Regions from separate parts of the Paenibacillus sp. WG02 genome, predicted to be linked through region 1. Evidence: riboswitches for the same ligand, from Rfam matches in the RefSeq annotation. Region 1 holds a riboswitch; each other region holds the start of a gene.

Region 1 (3,721 bases):
CAGCCATTTGTTCCCTTGTGATCTTGGCATTAGGACGGAATGTTCCATCCTCATACCCCTCGATTAGTCCCGCTTTAACCGCAGCACCGACAGTGCCTTGGTACCAGCTTGCGGAATCAACATCCTTAAATTGCATACTGGACTTAACTTCATTTAATCCTAAAGCACGAGTAAGTAATGTCGCGAACTCGGCACGGCTTATCAATTGTTCCGGGGAGAATGCATCAGCTGCAGTTCCTTCAACCAATTGCTTCGTTGCGAGAAACTCTACATCCTCTTTTGCCCAATATCCGCTTAAATCTTTGAAGGTTTGTTGCCCTTGAACCACGGTATAGAGGCTATTTGAATTTCGCTTTATCGTAACTTCTGTCTTACCGTTAATCGTTGTAAATATGGCCGGTACAAACATTAATTTACCGGTTGTTTCATCAAAGGTAACTGCTGTAGAACGATTTGCATTTAAAACTTGATGAACTGTTATGGTTCTAGTCACATATATGCTGCCAAAGTTGTTTATCTCTTGCTTCTTACCATTCGCCTCAGCAGTAATACTGAAGTCGACTAGGTCCGTTAACAAATTAACGTTCAGGCTTTTAGCTTTATTGTCTATTTGTTTAGCTTTACTCCCTGTAACTTTCTCGATTTGAATAGTTAGAACGACATCTTTCAATGAAGCCCCCAATTGAGTAGCTAGCAACGATAAATCAATTAATTTGATAGGCAAATTATAGCTTGCCGATTCATTCTTAATGGAAATAACTGCGGAAGAGTCTTTGAACGAATCTGCTAGTGTTCCAACTGGCAATTGAACCTGAGATATCGGATCCGATCCTTCGATTTCTAGACTTACTGTTTGTGCACCTTTGTCCTTGTCTTTTAGAAGACCTAACGCTTTTCCTAATTTGTCGGCATCAAGGACGACTTTCGTTACCTGCTTGCCTTCTGAATTGGAATCTTTAGTTACGGTCGCTGCTCTTTTATCAAGCTTTACGCCATTTGCAACTTCTGTTATCCCCGTATCTGGAGATGTATTCCCGCTTTCACTATTATCTCCATGTTCATTTCCGGGATTAGAATTTCCATTGTTAGGAGGGATTACTGAATCAGAACAGTTATCCATTGTGCCGTATGGCGATCCAGTACCATGATAATTTGGAGTACCCCCTGGAGTTCCATTTCCTAGATTGATCGGGTAAAAATTCATAACACTACTGCCAAGAAATAGATCGCCATTTCTTAGATATAAATTAGCCAGATAGTTCCCACTAGCCGGTAGCAGAAATTCATTACCTCCACTAGTGTTCGAAAGACTAAACTCATAGTTGTGGTTCTTAATCAGATTACTTGTAGTTTCAAAATAAAAGTAATAGTTACCTACGTATTTCAAACTACCTATACTCACAGATTCGTTGGTCGTAGTATCTTTTAATGCAAGATCAGAGATTGTGAATTGTGACTTATCGATTTGCGTGACAATGTTACTATTCCAAACACTATTATCATAAGGCATATATAATTCGACTCTATTATCCCCATCTAATAGAGGGGTAAACGAAACTAATTTAGCTCCGCTTGGCATGTAGGATCCAGCAGGAATTTCTGAGAAGTATTGGTGCCCCGGCGATCTGTAAGTTCCGCTTGTAAAACGGTCTGGGCTATAATAGGAAACTGTTGAATCGTTCCAAACACTTTTACTAAGCTCTGTAGTTTGGTTACATACATTCATAACGATTTGGCTAGGCGCTTTATTAGGATTTAAGTTCAAATCATACTTAACCACTTTCAACAAAACATTGTTATCGTCATAGGTGGTATCTACAACAGTTCCGTATGTACTATAGGTTACATTAGTAACTCCTTGAGGACTAGTAACTTGAATCGAAACCTTATTAGGGTCATGAATATATACCTGACCGCTTAGTTTCCCTGTAGTAGGGTTGTACGTGAACCAGATGGTTTGTGCAGCATAGGATATAAGCGGCATAAACAGGGTAGCAACCATAACAACAGCAATTGACAAGCTTAACTTTCGTAATGACATGAATCTTAACAAAACAGCATCTACTCCTTTTTCTGTAAGTAATTTATCTATCAAAAAATAACCAAGCTCCAATGAGCGACTCGGCTATCATCCCATGAGGTATAACTCATGGCTTAGACCCGTGGCTTTGCGTCTCCATTTTTCAATGGGTTTGCCTTTGTTCGTTATCGCTTGGTTACTAGGTAATTCGAAGCTTAAAATTTCTTCTTCAGACGCACTCTTCCTAAATAATGTAAATCAAGCACTTCCTTCCTTTCTTTTTAGACAATAAAAAACCAAGCCTCTAAGGTAACCCGGCTATCGTCCCATGAGGCGTGACTCATGGCTTAGACCCGTAGCTTTGCGTCTCTACCTTTCGATAGATTTGCCTTTGTTCGTTAATGCTTGGTTATTGGGTATATTCACTCATTATTACTAGTCGTATAGAACCAACTATTTTCCATACTATTCCATAAAACATCAAATTTCAACACATTTCTACAAAAAAGAGGAAATCCATATACAAAGTGTGTAATTTCACACAAAATAGACCAACCAAATGTTCCGGTTGACCCATAACGAAGATACCATTGATGAAAGCCATTACAGCACAACCCACATTAATTGGGTAGACCTTGGAAGTCTGTATTCCTATTAAACTGCCTCCTTACGTAACAACTTATAGGCCGAAGCAAGTAAACAGCTACCATTGGCACAATCCACCAGTATAACCCGTAAATAGTATGGAACCTATGCTTATCCTCGCTACACATAAAACAATTACATTCATGAATTCCACGAAAATATTAGGACTTTCATCTTATCACTCATACTCTCTGAGCGGTTATTTGTGTTGTTAGCGATATAGCGGCAGACAAAAAGAAAACCACTAGCGAGAGATTAGTCTCGTTTGTGGTCTCCTAGCTCTTTTGGCTAGATCGTATAGTTATTCTATTATACTTCCATTTAAGGCCTTATATGTTCTTAGACTTCCTTTCAGAGTATATGTTCTGCCCGACACGATTACACCCGTATTAAGTTGACTAAGTTCAAGCACTTGCTCATTCTTCATATTGGAGATTTGAAGTTCTTCCATTCTAGGAAATTGATGTTTCAGGTTTGAAATATCGACTTGGGCATTACAATCGATTAACCACAGACTTTTCAATTGCTTAAGTTCTCTGATTTCATTCAGTGTAACTTCATTAGAATTGCCGTTAACGATTAATGCTTCAATGTTTTGAAAGGATTGAAGTGTTCGCAAATCGAGTTTTTTACAACCTTCAATCACCATCCGAGTTATTCGACTGTTATCACCTGTAAACCATTCAAGGTTGCGACAACCCAAAACTCTCATGTTATTTAGTCTCTCAACTTGGGCGGTGTTTCCCAATTCCTTGAATTTGCCTTGCATGAGTCCAAGGGATTCCAGAGGGACCCGTTTCCACTTCGAAAAATCCAGATCCATACTACGGAATAGATCAAGAGAATTCAACGTTACGCATTCACCAATGGCGTCCAAATCATCCGGTCGAGCAAATTGAAGAGACATTCGCTTGATGGGGGCCTGGGATATTTGGGCAATCCGTCGACGACGATTATTGGATTCCGTACTGATCTTAATGTATTCACCTTGCTGAAACCCTCCCAGTCCATCAAGCGATGTGATCTGATATCCGTATACAGCGATGTTGCGTAAAT
Region 2 (3,721 bases), 2.8 Mb from region 1:
AAAAGCCAAATGCCTAAGGCCCCTTGCCTCAGGCTGGTTAACTCGCAGCGGAGGGTTCGGAAATGAAAACAACTCGATCTGCTGTTCGGTCTTCCCGATGCGCAAATCCAATTTATAGGAGTCACGTTCTGCACGATACGTTTCGTGTATGACCGTTAATCCAAGTAAATCGACATAGAAGTGTTTCGATCGCTCATAATTTGAGCTAATGATTGCCACATGATGAATTTGTGCTAACTCCACTCCATTCCCCCCTGTCCCCATTTAGTGAAAAACCGCATTCCGGGAACTCCCCATCCTGCGGTCCGTTGCATTCATTTTATCCGTCTGTTCTCATCGTTTCAACAATTTTCTTCAAAACTTCCTCAGCCTGCACATAGTCAACTTGGCAAGTACCAGCTGCATGATGACCGCCTCCGCCATTTTGGAGCATCAAGTTACCAATATTCGTTTTCGACGTACGATTCACAATACTGTGACCACAAGCAAAGACGCAGTTTTGTTTATTTCGGCCATCGACGACCCAAATTGAGATATTTTGCTCCGGATACAGCGCATACACCATGAACCGGTTCCCTGGATAGATGGTCTCCACATCACGAAGGTCTGTAATAATAACATTGCCTTCCGTCCGCGTATAGGTTTGAAGCATATCACGATATAAGGCATCTAATTCAAAATAACGCGCCACACGCTCTTTCACATCCGGCAATTCCATGATCTCATGAACGGACATCGTTGCACAGTGCTCCACAAGCTCTTCCATCAATTGATAATTACTGATCCGATAATCGCGATAGCGCCCTAAGCCCGTTCTAGCATCCATGATAAAAGATAATAGGTCCCATCCGCTCGGATTCAAAATATCTTCTTTACTGAATTGTGCCGAATCCGCTTTATCCACCCCGCGCATAATATCATCGATATCGCCGAACGTCTCCCATCCTCCATAGTAATCATAAACAACACGTGCCGCACTTGGCGCGATTCGGGTCTCCCCTTTGAATTCAACCTTCTCACCCATCCGTTCAAGTTCACTGGAATGATGATCGAACCACAAGCCACAGCCCGCTACATAAGGGACATTGGCCAAAATATCGTTTTCCGAAACCTCAATCAAACCGTCCTGCATATCTTTGGGATGGACGAATTTCATTTCATCCACCATGTTTAACTTTTTGAAAAGCATCGCACATACTAAACCGTCAAAATCCGAACGTGTGATTAATCTCATGCTATGTATCCCCCTAATAATAGTTCCTAAGCACTACTTAAATCTATGAATTCCATTATATCAGCACTTGTCAATTTGTGACAATGATTTTGTCTTTACATTTTCCTTACAGCTAGAAACAAAAAAAACAGTACACCTAGATAGGCTGTACTGTTCTTAACTTGGATGATAAACATTGATAAAGCCTTGTCAAAAATGCTTCAATTTGCGGCATCGGCGGCATTTTTACAGATAGCTTAACTTCGCCCTTCCAGTAGAAAATCAAGATGCTATTGTTTCTCCCGTGAAACATTTCTACATCCCAACAAGCTTCATTTAACGCGTATTCTTCCCGATTAATCATGAGTTTTGGTCCATCCGTGGAAGGCACCAAACGGGCAACATGATTACCACATAGCGAAGTCACTTTTTGTTCTTCTTGTAGTATTCCTTCAGATTGCATGCTGCTGGATCCTCCTTTTATTTTTACGTAAATTTGTTATGACAGAGAAAAACCCCACCATAGTGAACCGATCGGAGGGGTTCTGATGTTGATACCCAATCGTTCGGCGGCTGGCTGGCTGCGAGTCCGGTTTGCAGGACAAGGAAGCCCCTTTAGCTTTGCGTCACTGGCTTTCGCCAGCTTTGCCTTTGTCGAGATGTCTGACTAAATGCCTGAAGAGCTACGAGCAATAAATATCTACACTCTCAAGGATACGGGAACTCGTTTTGAAATCGAATAGTTCCTAAGAACTAATTTTGCAATATTTTTCAAAAATTTTCTTTTTTCGACGTATTATTCACTGATATTTGACGAATATTGCCTTTCCAGTAGAAAATGGATCCCGCAATCGTAAGAACGGCCATAAGAACATACAACGTATTTCCACCAAAAGAAACGAGCAAGAACCCACCTACCCAAGGTCCAATAAAGTGGCCTATGTTTGTTAATGTTTGAGCGCCAAAATATGTGCCACGCATATGCTCGGGAGCTAATTTGTCAATCAACATATTAGCAGCGGGGTAATTTAGAATCTCGCCAAGGGTGAAAATACCCATCGAAATAATAAGCCATACCAACGAGTGGGAAAAGGCAAAGCCAACATCCCCTAACGCAAACATTAGGTTGCCAACAATAATGGCAGTAAGTGGCGTGTACTTTTCGGCCCAACGAGTAAGTGGAATCTGCATGGCAATAACCACTATGGCATTCACACTCATTAAGATCGCAAACATTTTCACACCATCTACAAAGTTGCGCTCCAAATATTGCGAAAGTGTCACCATCACCTGGGAGTAACCGATTGCTCCAATAATACCGCCAAGGATGTACAAGCGAAAAGTCATATCACTTCGAATCACTCGCAAAGCAGAACCAAAGGTAACCGAAGATTTCTTCTCACCCTCGATTTTCTTGATGCCAAAAGCGATGAGCAGTGCGTAAAGTGTGACCGCATAAATAAAATAAATGGTTCCAGTAATGAGAAAAGGCAGCGCACCATTCATCGTAGCGAAAAAAGCACCCAAAAGTGGTCCCACAGCAACACCAACATTGATAGCCATATACCGCATCGAAAATACTTTAAGTCTTTTCGCAGGTTCTGTAAGGTCTGCCATCAACGCCTGTGAAACGGGCTCATAAAAGGAGCGGCACAAGCCGTTCAGCATATTGAGCAGCATAAACAGGATGGGTAATTTAACCACGCCAAAGCCTAAGAACACGAACGCCCAGCCAAAAAGAGCAGCCAGCATGATAATGCGCCTTCCGAATCGGTCCGACAAGGTGCCCCCGATAAAACCGCCTACGGTCCCAGCCAAGGAACCCATACCGATGACAATTCCGATCATCACCGCACTCATCGACGTATGCCTAGATAAATAAATCGCGAGAAAAGGCAAGCTCATGGAGGACGCAGCCCTAGCCATTACGGTTCCAAGAATTAACGTATGTACAATGGGATGATAAGAACTTAGAAAACCACGTAACCGATTCATTTGAAAGGACTCCTATCGCTGCTTAATTTACCGTAGGTCAAAGAAATCGACACCGAATTTCAATTATACACGAAAAATGACGATATGTGTCTCCAATTTATTCTAATTTTCGAAACTGTGGAGATTGGGCGTTCGGGTTCGTGGCAGGATGGTTGGGGTTGGGGTTGATTCGCGACAAGCATTGATGCAAAAAGTACATCAAAATTTGTTAAAAGTGACACTTTGGGCGAGTAATCATGCATTTTGTACATCAAATTCAGACTGAATCTGGCTTTTGAGCCTGAATCGGTTAATTTTGATGTAGTTTTTGCAGCTTCTGCCTAGCGAAGGGGTAGTTTTAGCAGAAATACCTGCACTTTTTGCATCAAGTTACAGACTGCGGGAGGCTAGAATGTCTTCTTGGGTAAGATGGTGGGGGCCGGCGTAAGAGATATCACCATTTGTGGAAACTGGCGGGGATCAACTACTGAAAGGTGGCAAGCCTCAGCCTCCTTCTGCCGCCAAAAGAAGCAA
Region 3 (3,721 bases), 3.7 Mb from region 1:
ACGGAGCGGAATCTTGGGTATTTTCGAGCTAATTTGAGAGAAGTTCGCACCAATGTGTTGTTTAATCGTTCTTTTGATATTTTGGGGAATTTATCGGTAGCCTTTATTACTTGGATTGGCGGTATGGCCGTTTTTGATAAAACGATTGAATTCGGTGTATTGTACGCTTTTATTACGTATATCCGGCAGTTTTTTCAACCGATTAATAGCATTACTCAGCAGTGGAATACTCTTCAATCTACGACTGTATCTGTCAATCGAATTTGGAATATCTTCTCCATTCAGCCGGAAGTAAAGGATAAGGAAGGCGTGCCGCCACTTTCGCTCAACGACGTTAAAGGGGACATTCATTTCAATCATGTACATTTTGGTTATTCGCAGGATACAGCTGTTATTGAGGATCTAGAGCTGCATATTGAGCCCGGCGAAATGATTGGCATAGTTGGAACGACCGGCGCGGGGAAAAGCTCGCTGATTAGTCTGCTTTGCCGCTTTTATGATGTGCAGGAGGGAAGTATCCGCATGGATGGCACGGATCTTCGAGATATCCCGCAAGCTGATCTACATCGAATGGTTGGACTTGTGCAGCAAGAACCGTACTTATACGCTGGCAGCATACTAGACAATGTTCGGATGTTCGATAAAACCATTGCACGTGAAGAAGTGATTGAGGCATGCCGGATGGTTGGGGCAGACAATCTCGTTTCACGAATGAAGGATGGTTATGAAACACGCATTTCCGAGAGAGGAAGCGGGCTTTCCGCAGGAGAGAGACAGCTGATCTCGTTCGCGCGAATTATCGTATTCAAGCCGAAAGTACTGATTCTTGATGAAGCTACAGCGAATTTGGATTCCCAAACGGAGCAGTTGATTCAATCCGCGCTGCAGGTTGTAGCCGAAGGAAGAACGACACTTGTCATCGCGCATCGCATCTCGACTATTATGCATGCCAACCGCATCATTGTGATGAGTCAGGGCAAGATTGTTGAAGAAGGGAACCACGCTCAATTACTTGCGCTTCGGGGCTATTACGAGCAATTATTTCTGCATTCACAGGGGAATATGGATGCTGCACAAACCATTTCATAGCATGAATCTGCAATTGAGAGTTGAAAATAAGCTTTGTCAGACTCCTTGTTAGGAAGTCGTGACGAAGCTTTTTTTTATTTGTGTGATAAAAGTCCCAGAAAGGTACTGCAAGATTCTAGCATTTATTGCTTAAATGGATGGGTATAAATGTCTCGAAGAGAGACAATTGATCCTATTTTACCAGGGGCCTTGGAAAATGTTAAAAAAGCAATTTAGTTACAATATAATAAATTAACAAACAATATTGGAAAATTGTGTTGTTTTATTTAATTTACTATACTATACTAATGTATAAAATTGTAAAGTTTTGCTGTCGATTAATGTCGAAGATGGGATTTTTCACCTACAACTTTATAATGGCAAACCTATTGAAAAATAGGGACGCAAAGCTAGAGGGACTACATCCAACAAGGATATGTCAGCCAGTTGCATTGTAGCAATTGGTGGAATAGGGCATTTATGCCTATGTTTCTCCTTTTTTTTTGTGAACATTTTCTTCAAGCAATTCTATCGATAGGAGAGAAATGAATGAGAGAGAAAAGACTAACGAATGTACAGCAATTATTCCCCAGTGAGGATGGAAACCAACAAACGCGTCAAATGGTTTTACGGCTCATTGAACAATTAGTAACGGGAGTCGATGATCTCAAAAACCCGGATGGCGTCAATCTCAAGGGCGAGAAAAACCGAACAGGAACTTTCTATAACAACCTTATTCGAAATAGCTCCATCCCTAATGGCAGTGTCCCTATGGAGGAAGTTAATACCGAGTTATTGAAATTGCTGCATGATCATCCTTATCATACGAAAAATTTCTTGACGAATATATTACCGATGGCGAGCATCCCGGGAATTATGGGCATGATTGCGGCGTTCTTGGTTAATGGCAACAATTTATGGGATGTATACGGCCCGGCCGGAGCTGAAGCAGAAGTAAGGGTAATCAGCATGATGTCCAAATTAATAGGCTATGATGCGTTGAAAAGCGGCGGGTATACGACGTGGGGCGGACAAGGAGCTGTCTTCTCAGGACTTCGGATAGCAATATCTAAATTCGTTCCGGACGCCTTGCAAAAAGGTGTTCCCGACAACTTGTATGCATTTTGTTCCGATGCCGCTCACTACAGCTTGTTTAAATCAATGGAGGCATCGGGCATAGGAAGCGATAGATTGATCAGAGTTCGCACGAATGCAGATAGTTCCATGGATGTGAATGATCTCCGATTTAAAATGGAAGAAGTGATTGCAAGAGGCGGAATCCCGATTTACATTGTAGCTACAACAGGTACGACGGATGCTATGGGGATTGACGATTTGGAACAAATTTATGCCGTGTCAGACAAGGCAGCAGTTCATCATGGTTTGCTTAGACCTCATATTCATGCAGACTCAGCTTTAGGTGGATTCTTTGCTTTCTTTAATGACTATGATTTCACTGCTAATCCACTCGAATTTAAGAAAGATGTCACTCAGGCTTTAATCTCTATTCAAAGCAAAATGAAGCATTTGCATTTGGCGGACTCGCTCTGCTTCGATTTTCAAAAGCTGGGTCAAACCCCTTACGTGACAAGCCTATTCCTGGTCAAGGATGCCGCCGATTTAAGACTCATGGATTTGCATCCAGATGAAACCCCTTATGTCGGACATCGGGGATACGGGCAGTATCATACCGGATATACGTTGGAGTGCTCGCGCATGGCTAGCTCCATTAGCATATACAGCGCTTTGCTTGCATTCGGCATTCAAGGGTATCAGCAATTACTAGCCCAGTTCGTTGAGGTTAATCTCGCTTTTAGGGAAGCGCTGCGCCAAGAAATTCCTCAAGCTGAGATCGTTAATAGCGATAACCCTGGCATAATAACACTTTTTCGAATATATCCAGAAGGCAGTCCTCATTTTCAGGAAGAAGTTTCGGGCAAATGCACACTTAAGGAAATTGAACGAAATAATAAATTTAATGAGCGTTTGTTCGAAATACTTGGGAATCATCGCGACCGGATATTTTTTGGCGATACCAAAAAGCATTTGCTTGTTCAAACGAAGGATGATAGTTCTGTTGCACTGTACGCGACAAAGATTTTTGTCATCTCCCCTTATACAGAGACCAAACATGTGCATGACATCGTTCAATATTTGAAGGAAACCGTAGCGCAAGTCTACGAGAAATATTCCGAAACATCGATTTTAAGCGGGAGGTAATTGAAAGTGGCAAAGCATGCTCCAACAAAAATTTTAAACTGGTTCAGAGGACAAATCGCGGTAAAAATGACGAGCAGTATCTTGTTGCTGTTGCTATTTGTATGCGCAGCTTTCTCCGTCTCCGGCTATTTGACCAGCAAAAGTTTAACAACGAAGCTTGAAGATCAATTCGTTCAAAGATTAACGACAAACATTGAAAATGTTTCGAAATATTTGACCTCTATTCCCGAACATGCTGATGAAATTACTGGCAAGGATAAACCGGCCTATACCAAAATTAAACAGCAGTTTGAGCAATTTAAAAAGCAAGACTCTCTTGAGAATGTTTATGTCCTGCAGAAAGTTCAAAATAAAGATCAAATCGTCATTTTAACCGGCGTTGATGAAGATTATGGCTCCGAGTATCCCTTTACACCTGAAATGAACAACGCGA
Region 4 (3,721 bases), 3.1 Mb from region 1:
TGAGGCTTCCCTCATAACCAAAGTCAGAGATGGGGACTATGACATTGGACTCCTGTTAGATCGTTATCCTTCAGATACCACACTTGCTTGTACAAAAGTTAGGGAAGAACCATTAGTTTTGGTGGCACCTCTTGAGCATCCGCTAACGAAACGAACACAGATACAACTAACCGATTTTCAGCAAACCGAATTTATCGTTACAGAAGAGGGCTGCATTTATCGAGGCATGTTTGAAAAGTTGCTAAAAGATCATGCTATCCCTCTTCAGATTGGATTTGAGCTCGGTAATTTAGAAACCATTAAGCACTGCGTCATGAATGGGCTTGGCATCGCCCTGCTGCCCCAAATTGCCGTACAGGATGAACTGGAACAAGGGAAATTAGCTCATCTTCCTTTTTCACATCCAGACGTAAAATTGGACCTTCAGCTGCTGCTTCACCCTAAAAAGTGGATGTCTCAGCCTTTGCAAACATTCATTCACCAACTGACCCAAGGATAACCTGAGCGAATAAGAAACACGGATTATTCCGCCGTTTAGAGTTCTTCAGCAGTTTTGTGATTCATAACTATTATTCATAACTCCAAAATTCGATATTAGAGTCATTCAGCTTTCGTGAGGGCAGTTGGGCATCCACCACATGTTGGGAACCCGCCAATTGAAAATCCCCAAGTACACGATAGTCCAAGTTGTATTTTGTGCAACAATACACCCTCCTTACGCCGAAGTAGCCTACTATTGTTGTATTTCGTGCAACAATTTGAGCTTTAAACGCCTATTTCTGAGCGATTCCCGCCAAATTGTTGTACGCAGTACAACAAAAAGCCAAATTGTCCAAAGAAACCGCCGGATTGTTGCACAAAGTACAACAGTTCGGTGGGCAAGGGATAATTTCTAGTCGGAATGCAGTCTCTCACATGCTAGTTTCTCTATCTAGGCCCGTCCGCTCTACAAACATCAGGAGGGAATAAGCTTTGTTACCCCCTAACCCAAAACATATAAAATATAAGTAAAAAAAGAAGCTCTCCTTTACGTAAAGGTAGAGCTTCTTCTGTATGAACTTATATGCGGATGTCGAGATTGCCACCCAAATGCGGTGTCGCTGAAGCGGTAACCAGCTGTTGGGATTTCGTAAAATCCTGTACTAATGTACTAGATGAAGCTGCTTGCATATCACTTACTTTGCTTAAAAGCTCAATGCCAACGGCTTGCTTCAAAGCGTCTCCGCCACTAATCGCAGTCATGATACTGTTGCTGATATTCACGCGCAATCCTCCTCTCATCGTTCGGTAGCTGGCAAGCATACGGTGTAAACCGAGTAGCCCCTATAGCTTTGCGTCTGTCGCTTTCGCGCCATTTGCCATTTCGCAGATGTTAGGCAGTACCTAGCAGCACTTTTCTAGTATAGGATAATATTGCACAATTCGTCAAACTTCGCATTATTTTAAGTTATACAAACTTACACACCAAATGCAGCAGGATTCGATCTCCAAGAACGAAGCAATTCCATGTCTTCTTGTTTGATTTTACCCTTCTCTAAAGCCACTTCAAGCAGTGTAGCGTAGTTGGAAAGTGTGTACAGCGGCATATCCGCAGTTTGGAACGCTTCTGTAGCTTTATCAAGTTGATAGGAGAATATCGCCAACACGCCCAGCGCTACAGCACCAGCTTCTTTGACAGCAATAGCTGCTTTCAAGGAACTGCCGCCTGTAGAGATAAGATCTTCAATCACGATCACCTTTTGTCCTGGTTTCACAGTGCCTTCAATCAGGTTCTCTTTGCCATGCCCTTTGGCTTTATCGCGAATATAGATCATCGGGAGACCTAGCTTCTGAGCTACCCAAGCGGCATGAGGAATGCCCGCTGTTGCCGTACCAGCAACAACCTCAGCATCAGGGAATTTCTCTTGGATCAAAGCTGCGAAGCCGTCAGCGATCGCTTCGCGAATAGCTGGGTGTGACATCGTCAGACGATTGTCACAATATATTGGCGACTTGAGGCCAGATGTCCATGTAAAAGGCTGCTGCGGTCGAAGTGCTACCGCTTCTATATCTAATAACGACGCTGCAATATGCTGCGCGATTGCTTCGAGTTGACTCATGTTCCTACCACCGTTCCTTCCGTAGTTAGACAAAAGCTTATTCCACGATTGAATCGATAATCGCTTCAATCGCTGCTCTTGGATCCGCTGCGCCTGTGATCGGTCGACCAATCACGACGTAGTCCGTCCCCTGCGCGAACGCCTCAGCCGGCGTCATGATGCGCGATTGGTCGCCTACGTCGGCTCCCGCAGGGCGAATGCCTGGCGTCACGGTGACGAAACCGTCACTGCACGCCGCCTTAATCGCAGTCACCTCAAGCGGTGACGCGACAACACCCTGAAGCCCCGCAGCATGCGCCAAGCGGGCATAGCGAATGACGGCCTGCTCAACCGTACCGGTCAGGCCGATCTCATCATTCAGCACCTGCACGCTGGTGCTGGTCAATTGCGTCACGCCGATAACGATCGGGCGTGCAGCTCCAACAGCTAGCCCCTTGTCGACCCCCTCCAAGGCGGCTTCCATCATCTGCTTGCCTCCGGCAGCATGGACATTGAACACATCAACCCCAAGGCGCGTCACGCTTTCCGCGCCGCCTTTGACCGTGTTCGGAATGTCATGCATCTTCACATCAAGGAACACCTTGTAGCCGCGATCCTTCAGGCTCGCGACGAAGCTTGGACCCGCAGCATAGAACAGCTGCATGCCCACCTTCACGTAGCAAGGGATGCCTTCGAGCTGCTTTAGCAGCCCTTCAGCACCTTCTGCGTTCGCATAATCCAAAGCGACCATAATGCGTCCTGTAACATCTGTGCGAGTTAGTATACTCAAGTTCGTCACTCTCCTTAGAGTTTTGCTTTAGCAAAACTGACTTCGTAAGCATAGTCTTAGACATGAATTGGCATTGCACGCGAGGAGAAGTTGATTGCTTCAAGCATATTAACAAGCGCTCTTACTGTATCGAGTGATGTCATACAAACCACACCGTTCTCTACCGCTTCACGACGAATGCGGAAGCCGTCACGCTCTGGCTCTTTACCTTTCGTCAGCGTGTTCACAACGAACTGTGCATCACCGCTGCGGATGAGATCCAGAATGTTTGGCGAACCTTCGCTCAGCTTGTTTACGGTCGTTACTGGAAGACCAGCTTGTTCAATGGCCAATGCTGTTCCGCCTGTTGCAATAATTTTATATCCAAGACGATAGAAGCCTTTTAAGATTTCAATCGCTTCTTCTTTATCTTTGTCAGCTACGGTTACTACGACAGATCCTGCTGCAGGAATTTTCATCCCCGCTCCGATTAAGCCTTTATAGAGTGCTTTGGCAAAATTGATATCGCGACCCATAACCTCGCCTGTCGATTTCATCTCAGGTCCGAGAGTTGTATCAACACGGCGCAGTTTCGCGAAGGAGAACACTGGCACTTTAACCGATACGTACTTGTCTTCCGGCCATAATCCACCTTGGTAGCCCATATCCGCCAGCTTTTGTCCCATAATGACGCGTGTAGCCACGTTGGCCATCGGGATGTTCGTTACTTTACTCAAGAAAGGCACGGTTCTGGATGAACGCGGGTTAACCTCGATCACATACACTTGATCGTTATGAATGACGAACTGGATGTTGACTAAACCCACTACGTTCAGCTCAAGGCCGATTTTCGTCGTAATGTCGATAATTTGTT

Evidence for each region. A riboswitch is a leader RNA that binds a small molecule or an ion and turns the genes downstream of it on or off. The one in region 1 is predicted to bind cyclic di-GMP.
Region 2: linked by a shared signal. The riboswitch ahead of ACBP55_RS28475 (hypothetical protein) and the one ahead of ACBP55_RS02830 (S-layer homology domain-containing protein) in region 1 are both predicted to bind cyclic di-GMP.
Region 3: linked by a shared signal. The riboswitch ahead of ACBP55_RS24540 (pyridoxal phosphate-dependent decarboxylase family protein) and the one ahead of ACBP55_RS02830 (S-layer homology domain-containing protein) in region 1 are both predicted to bind cyclic di-GMP.
Region 4: linked by a shared signal. The riboswitch ahead of ACBP55_RS16320 (putative motility protein) and the one ahead of ACBP55_RS02830 (S-layer homology domain-containing protein) in region 1 are both predicted to bind cyclic di-GMP.

What each region holds. Positions count from the first base shown of each region.
Region 1 is NZ_AP036016.1:620,722-624,442, reverse strand. It holds gene ACBP55_RS02830 (S-layer homology domain-containing protein) at 1-2,095, opposite strand, end outside; cyclic di-GMP riboswitch class I at 2,113-2,207, opposite strand; cyclic di-GMP riboswitch class I at 2,326-2,420, opposite strand; gene ACBP55_RS02825 (hypothetical protein) at 2,967-3,721, opposite strand, start outside.
Region 2 is NZ_AP036016.1:6,283,473-6,287,193, forward strand. It holds gene gloA2 (SMU1112c/YaeR family gloxylase I-like metalloprotein) at 1-243, opposite strand, end outside; gene ACBP55_RS28470 (exopolyphosphatase) at 320-1,234, opposite strand; gene ACBP55_RS28475 (hypothetical protein) at 1,371-1,676, opposite strand; cyclic di-GMP riboswitch class I at 1,779-1,873, opposite strand; gene ACBP55_RS28480 (MDR family MFS transporter) at 1,985-3,208, opposite strand; gene ACBP55_RS28485 (hypothetical protein) at 3,608-3,721, shown strand, end outside.
Region 3 is NZ_AP036016.1:5,342,971-5,346,691, reverse strand. It holds gene ACBP55_RS24545 (ABC transporter ATP-binding protein) at 1-1,089, shown strand, start outside; cyclic di-GMP riboswitch class I at 1,438-1,523, shown strand; gene ACBP55_RS24540 (pyridoxal phosphate-dependent decarboxylase family protein) at 1,618-3,288, shown strand; gene ACBP55_RS24535 (methyl-accepting chemotaxis protein) at 3,295-3,721, shown strand, end outside.
Region 4 is NZ_AP036016.1:3,687,682-3,691,402, reverse strand. It holds gene ACBP55_RS16325 (LysR family transcriptional regulator) at 1-499, shown strand, start outside; gene ACBP55_RS16320 (putative motility protein) at 1,060-1,263, opposite strand; cyclic di-GMP riboswitch class I at 1,284-1,370, opposite strand; gene pyrE (orotate phosphoribosyltransferase) at 1,458-2,099, opposite strand; gene pyrF (orotidine-5'-phosphate decarboxylase) at 2,137-2,829, opposite strand; gene carB (carbamoyl-phosphate synthase large subunit) at 2,925-3,721, opposite strand, start outside.